3 regions of the Rhizobium sp. NLR16a genome follow, and region 1 is predicted to be linked to each of the others. Evidence: predicted binding sites of a transcription regulator. Region 1 holds the regulator's gene; each other region holds the start of a gene.

Evidence for each region. The regulator LexA, encoded in region 1, represses DNA repair genes until DNA is damaged. The targets are predictions, from matches to a motif close to TGTTCNNNNTGTGTTCNG.
Region 2: the regulator LexA is predicted to act here: its motif matches at 1,010-1,027, upstream of uvrA (excinuclease ABC subunit UvrA).
Region 3: the regulator LexA is predicted to act here: its motif matches at 1,126-1,143, upstream of J7U39_RS15555 (PA0069 family radical SAM protein).

What each region holds. Positions count from the first base shown of each region.
Region 1 covers NZ_CP072865.1:1,957,774-1,960,041, forward strand. Annotated here, with positions in the region: gene kdsA (3-deoxy-8-phosphooctulonate synthase) at 1-18, opposite strand, end outside; gene J7U39_RS09565 (VOC family protein) at 15-911, opposite strand; gene lexA (transcriptional repressor LexA) at 1,107-1,826, shown strand; gene J7U39_RS09575 (ComEC/Rec2 family competence protein) at 1,807-2,268, opposite strand, start outside.
Region 2 covers NZ_CP072865.1:1,786,283-1,788,550, forward strand. Annotated here, with positions in the region: gene J7U39_RS08640 (MarC family protein) at 1-248, shown strand, start outside; gene J7U39_RS08645 (single-stranded DNA-binding protein) at 352-867, opposite strand; gene uvrA (excinuclease ABC subunit UvrA) at 1,150-2,268, shown strand, end outside.
Region 3 covers NZ_CP072865.1:3,192,133-3,194,400, forward strand. Annotated here, with positions in the region: gene J7U39_RS15545 (hypothetical protein) at 1-143, opposite strand, end outside; gene J7U39_RS15550 (glycosyltransferase family A protein) at 554-1,072, opposite strand; gene J7U39_RS15555 (PA0069 family radical SAM protein) at 1,213-2,268, shown strand, end outside.

The DNA.
Region 1 (2,268 bases):
ATTCGTGTCGGTGCTCATCGTGTTTCCTCGAAGGCGAAGAGCGCACCCTGCCCGGGCGTAGACTTCACCAGAATGCGATTGTTCTTGCGCGTGAATGTGATCCCGTTAGCACCCAAATGCGCTTCTGTCACGGCAAGATCGGCGACGGTGAAGAGGATTACCCGGCCGCGCAGACCACGATCGGCGGATGAGACGGCAAGCTCGAAATAGGCCTCCAGCCCTTCGGGCGTCATCAGGCTGATCTTCGCATTTGATGCCGCGATATTCACGCCGAAACCGGTTTTCTCCGCCGCCGCCTGCCCTATCGCAAGCCCGACGAAGGCGGCGAATGCCGCCGGGTCCGGCGCACAAAGCGCGATCTCGGCAATGCCGATCACGCCATTGGCATGCGTCTCCAGCGCGGCGCGATCTGTCGGGAAGGAATTGATGCGCTGGCAGGTAAAGAGAAAGAAATCGGGTGCGCGCAGATCAGCTGCAAAGGCCAGCTTGAAGCTGCCGACGGTCTCCGAACCATCCGGCATCCGCATCGGCCGGCTGAATTGCAACATCTCGCCGGCGCTCGCGCCGTTGCTGACGAAGCGCTTATGATCGAGGCCGGCATCCTCGCTGAGGAAGGCCAGCGCAGACAATCCCTCCTCGCCGCAGCGGAAGCGGAAGGCGCGATTGCGGGCGATGAAGACATTGCCGTGGCGGGCCGCTGCCTCGCTCTCCTCGACGCTCGCCACGCCAAGCGGCTCCAGATAGGTCTTGTCGGCGAAAAAGACGCAGGCATTCTCCGTTCCGAAGGGATGGCGCCCATCGGCGGCGACGGTGAAACCGAGCTTGCCGAGCCTCTCACGCGCCAGATCGATATTGACCACCGGCAGCACGACGTGATCCAGCGGATGCGACTTGGCGGAATGCGCGTTCATGATATCCTCCTGAAAGGGGCAAAGATGTGCGACAGCCCCTCCCCGAATGCAAGCGATGTGCGCCAATCCCGTCGAATGAAATTAAAAATCTCGACGAGTTGGCCCGAAGTTTTACGGAAATTTAGCTACTTGCGGAACACATATGGAACATATAGTGTCTGTTCTGGATTTGTTTCAATCAGGGGTCTGACGTCGATGCTCACGCGCAAACAACAGGAGCTTCTCCTTTTCATTCATGAGCGCATGAAGGAATCCGGCGTCCCTCCCTCCTTCGACGAAATGAAGGATGCCCTGGATCTCGCCTCGAAATCCGGCATTCACCGCCTGATCACGGCGCTCGAGGAGCGCGGCTTCATTCGCCGCCTACCGAATCGCGCCCGGGCGCTTGAAGTGATCAAGCTTCCGGAGGCCTATAACCCCAGCCTGCAACAGCGCCGCGGTTTTTCGCCGAGCGTCATCGAGGGCAGCCTCGGCAAACCCCAGCCGGTCGCCGCCCCCGCTGCCGCAAAGCCGGTCGCCGACAACGGCAACTCTGTCTCCGTGCCGGTCATGGGAAGAATCGCCGCCGGCGTTCCGATCTCGGCGATCCAGAACAACACGCATGACATCGTCATTCCCGCGGACATGCTTGGCTCCGGTGAGCACTACGCGCTGGAGGTCAAGGGCGATTCGATGATCGACGCCGGCATCTTCGACGGCGACACCGTGATCATCCGCAACGGCAGCACCGCAAGTCCCGGCGACATCGTCGTTGCCCTCGTCGACGACGAGGAAGCAACGCTGAAACGCTTCCGCCGGAAGGGCGCCTCGATCGCGTTGGAAGCCGCCAACCCGGCTTACGAGACCCGGATTTTCGGGCCGGACCGCGTCAAGGTGCAGGGCAAGCTCGTCGGCCTCATTCGCCGTTATCACTGACAGCAGCCGGACCGGATTCGGTAAAACTGTCTTTGCGCCAATCATAGGCGCGATGGCGCATCCATGGCCGCGATAGCGCCTCGAATGCGGTTGCGACCTGCAGGCCGGCATCGGCGAAGCGCAATTCGACGGAACCGGTCCTGCGGAGCGTCTCGCCGGTGAAGAGCGTCCCGCCTGAACGGCAGCTGTTGAAACGCAGGCGGACCGAGGTCACGACGATATCGGCCGTATCGCAGGCCGGGCCGAGATAGGCGGCATTGTCGATGACGGTGACGATATGGCCATTGCCGAGTCGTGATGTGCACCACGCCTTCTTGACGCAGGAAAACCGGTTTGCTTCACCGCCTGCTGCGGCTGCCCGCATCGCTGCGCTCGCTTCGTTCTGCTGATCGCGGGAAAGCCTGACTCGGCGGTCTTCTCCTTCCGGCGGGATAGCCGGACC
Region 2 (2,268 bases), 170 kb from region 1:
CGATCCTGCTTGCCGGGACGCTCGCGACCTCGATCGGAAAGTTGCAACTGATCGGCGTCCTTGCCGCCAATCTGCTGCTGACCTTCGTCATGCTGCTCGTCGCCGAACGGCTCGACCGTTTCCTTGGCGTCACCGGCCGGGCAATCCTGACACGGCTGCTCGGCGTCATCCTCGCCGCGCTTGCGGCGCAATTCGTCGTCGACGGGGCAAAATCGGCGCTCAATCTGATCAGCGCGACGCCGCACTGACAAGGCGCCGACTGAAGCAATTGCAGTCGGAAAGCAGAGAGAGCATGGTGCCGCTCAGGACACCATGCTCTCAGCTGCTTATAAAGTCAGGAACCGCGATCGATCAGAACGGGATGTCGTCGTCGAGATCGCGCGAGAAGTTGCCTCCGCCACCGCCGCGGTTCGACGATGAGGACGACGCCGGGGCGCCGTAATCGTCGCCGTAATCATTGTTGCTGCTGCCGCCGCGGCCGCCGCCGAAGCCGGAGCTCGCACCGCCGCCCTCGCCGCGTCCATCCAGCATGGTCAGCGTCGAATTGAAGCCCTGCAGCACCACTTCCGTCGAATAACGGTCCTGGCCCTGCTGGTCCTGCCATTTGCGGGTCTGCAGCTGGCCTTCGATATAGAGCTTGGCGCCCTTCTTCACATATTGCTCGACGACCTTGCAGAGGCCTTCGTTGAAGACGACGACAGTGTGCCATTCGGTCTTTTCGCGGCGTTCGCCGGAATTGCGGTCGCGCCAGGTCTCCGAGGTCGCGATACGGAGATTGGCGATCGGCCGGCCATCCTGAGTGCGGCGGATTTCGGGATCTGCACCCACGTTTCCAACCAGAATTACCTTGTTCACGCTACCAGCCATGCTTCTCACCCTGCCTGCCGCCCTGCCCGGCGGCGTTAATCGATCAGCGCACCTTAAACCATCGCGGACCGTCAATGCGCGTAAACGGTCGTTCATCCACATGTTTATCCATCAGAAAGCCGCATGCATTCATCAGGAATTTTGTTCTTTATTTGTTCTAGTTTATCCGTATGATCCTGTCAACAGAATCGAAAACCTTGAAGCTTCCCGGATATTCAGCCTCGACTCGCCCGCCGGCATCACTAAATAAGGGCTGTTATCCAGAAAACCAAAGCAGAGACGATGAGCGAACTGAAGACGATCTCCATCCGCGGCGCGCGCGAGCATAATCTGAAGAGCATCGATCTCGATCTGCCGCGCAACAAGCTGATCGTCATGACCGGTCTGTCGGGCTCGGGCAAATCCTCGCTCGCCTTCGACACTATCTATGCCGAGGGCCAGCGGCGCTATGTCGAAAGCCTGTCGGCCTATGCCCGGCAGTTCCTCGAAATGATGCAGAAGCCCGATGTCGACCAGATCGACGGGCTGTCGCCTGCCATCTCGATCGAGCAGAAGACCACGTCGCGTAACCCGCGCTCGACGGTCGGCACCGTCACCGAGATCTATGACTATATGCGCCTGCTCTTTGCCCGCGTCGGCGTTCCCTATTCGCCGGCGACCGGCCTGCCGATCGAGAGCCAGACCGTCAGCCAGATGGTCGACCGCATCCTCGCTTTTGGCGAAGGCACCCGTCTTTATATTCTCGCGCCGCTCGTGCGCGGCCGCAAGGGCGAATACAAGAAGGAACTGGCGGAGCTGATGAAGAAGGGCTTCCAGCGCGTCAAGATCGACGGCCAGTTCTACGAAATCGCCGAGGCGCCTGTTCTCGACAAGAAATACAAGCACGACATCGACGTGGTCGTCGACCGCATCGTCGTGCGCCCCGATGTGTCGGCGCGCCTGGCCGACAGCCTGGAGACCTGCCTGAAGCTCGCCGACGGGCTGGCAGTCGCCGAATTCGCCGACAAGCCGCTGCCGCCGGAGGAAACGTCGGCCGGCGGCTCGGCCAACAAGTCGCTGAACGAAACGCATGAGCGCGTGTTGTTTTCGGAGAAGTTCGCCTGCCCGGTCTCGGGCTTTACCATTCCGGAAATCGAGCCCCGCCTCTTCTCGTTCAACAACCCCTTCGGCGCCTGCCCGACCTGCGATGGTCTCGGCGCCCAGCAGAAGATCGACCCGGATCTGATCGTGCCCGAACCGGAGCGCACCTTGCGCGACGGGGCGATCGCCCCCTGGGCCAAGTCGACCTCGCCCTATTATAATCAGACGCTGGAGGCGCTCGGCAAACATTACGGCTTCAAGCTCGGCACCCGCTGGAACGATCTTTCCGACGAGGCCAAGGATGTGATCCTCAACGGCACC
Region 3 (2,268 bases), 1.2 Mb from region 1:
CTGACGACGTCGGATCGACCTGCGCAACTGAGCATCGTCTGCGATGCTGCCGAATGCGGATGCGCGATCACCAATGTCGGCAATATGACGGCCAGCAGGCCGCAGATCATACTGCGTACGCCGTGGATACTACCGCCTGGCATGACGCACCTCCTTTCGCCGGGAACCCGGCAGAAGAGGAGATTTTTCGCCGACCTGTTCTGCCGTTCACCGGCATTCCACGGCACCCGTTGCGAAGCGCGGCGCTTCGGCGGCGCCATGGACGAATTATAGCGCGAAATCCGATTGGGCGCCATCTTTGCGCGATGATGGGAAGCAATCACCAAAGCGCGCTTGCGGCGAGACCAGCCCCTCATCCGGCTGCCGCCACCGACCGGGGTCGAGCCACTGGTCTCGACGTCCTTCGGACCCCGTAAACGGAGCGAAGGAACCATGCCGCAACCTCGCCATCACCACCAACCTCTCGCCGGGCACGTCCCCTCTCCCCGTTTTCAAGGGGCAGGTTAGGGTGAGGGGCACTTTTTCGGACAGCATCGATGCAGGGATGGGCATTCTACCGCGCGGCACGCGCCACCCAGGAAGGAATCAATTCACTTGCGAGCTTGCGCGGCTTCTGGCCCTTGGCGAAGTCGGCAACAGGCATCCCGCTTCTGGCGGCGGCGAGCGCCTGGTTCTTCGGCATCAACAGCCCAAGCTCCAGCGGCGGCCGGGCGCGGGCGACGCGCTGGAAGAAGGGGCGTCGATAGCCGCGCGACGCAGTAAAGCGCGCCGGCGTCTTGTTCAGCGCCACATACTCGGCGATCTCATCGATCCAGCCGGCCTGCGGCCTGGCGCCCGGCTCGACGAAGAGCAGCCATTCGCCTCGGGCCGAGCGAACGATATCCTTGATATCCCATTGTGAATGGAAACGGCAGCCGGCGGCGTCGGCGACCCGCGAGGTGCCGTCGCGCGAGCCGTGATCGAGCACGATCACATCGCTGACGAGCCCTTCCACCGCGCCTGCCACCAATACCGATAAGGTCTGCGCCAGTTCGGATTCCTGATCCTGGCATTCGAGAACAACCGTCAACATCGATTATTCATAATGCGCCGCACAATTTTTTGCCAGCATCCTTTTCCTGATTTTGTTCTTGCATTGTTCTCGTTTTGCCGATAGGAATTTAATCATCACAAACGGGCGGAGGCAACGGCTTTTCGCTGCGGGAGAATCCGATGAGAGAGCAGTCCCTGGCAGGGCAGGCCGCATTCGCGCCTGCCAATACGGCAGATATTGCCGATGCGATGATCGTGTCGTCCGGTCTCAGGGTCGAGGGCGACCGGCGGCGCGGGCGCGGAGCGGGACTGAACCCGACAGGGCGGTTCGAAGCGCTGCAGCGGGAGACGTTCGACGACGGCTGGCAGACGCTGGAAGAGCTGCCGCCGTTCAGGACCGAGGTGCAGATCGAAAAGCCGCGCACCGCGATTACCCGCAACGAATCTCCGGATCTTTCGTTCGACCGCTCGATCAATCCCTATCGCGGCTGCGAGCATGGCTGCATCTATTGTTTCGCCCGGCCGACGCACGCCTATATGGGGCTTTCGGCGGGGCTCGATTTTGAGACGAAGCTCTTCGCCAAGCCCGATGCGGCCAAGCTGCTAGAGCGGGAACTCGCCAAGCCGGGCTACAAGGTGCGGGTGATCGCGATCGGCACCAATACCGACCCCTATCAGCCGATCGAGAAGGAATGGCGCATCATGCGCGGCATCCTCGAGGTGCTGAACAAGGCGAACCATCCGGTGTCGATCGTCACCAAGTCGGCGATGATCCTGCGCGATCTCGACATTCTTCAGGAGATGGCCGGCAAGAACCTGGTGCGCGTCGGCATCTCGGTCACCACGCTCGACCGCAAGCTTGCCCGGGCGATGGAGCCGCGCGCCGCCACGCCGCCGCGACGGCTGGAGACCATTCATGCGCTCTCGGAGGCAGGCATCCAGACTGCCGTCATGGCCGCCCCGCTGATCCCGGCGCTGAACGATCACGAGCTCGAGCGCATTCTCGAATCGGCGAAGGCTGCCGGCGCCGCCGAGGCGAGTTATGTGATCCTCAGACTGCCGCTCGAAGTCAGCCCGCTCTTTCGCGACTGGCTGTTGCAGCACTATCCCGATCGTTACCGGCACGTGATGTCGCTGGTGCGCTCGATGCGCGGCGGCAAGGATTACGACGCCGAATTCGGCAAGCGCATGAAGGGTGCCGGCCCCTATGCCTGGCAGATCGCCCGGCGTTTCGAA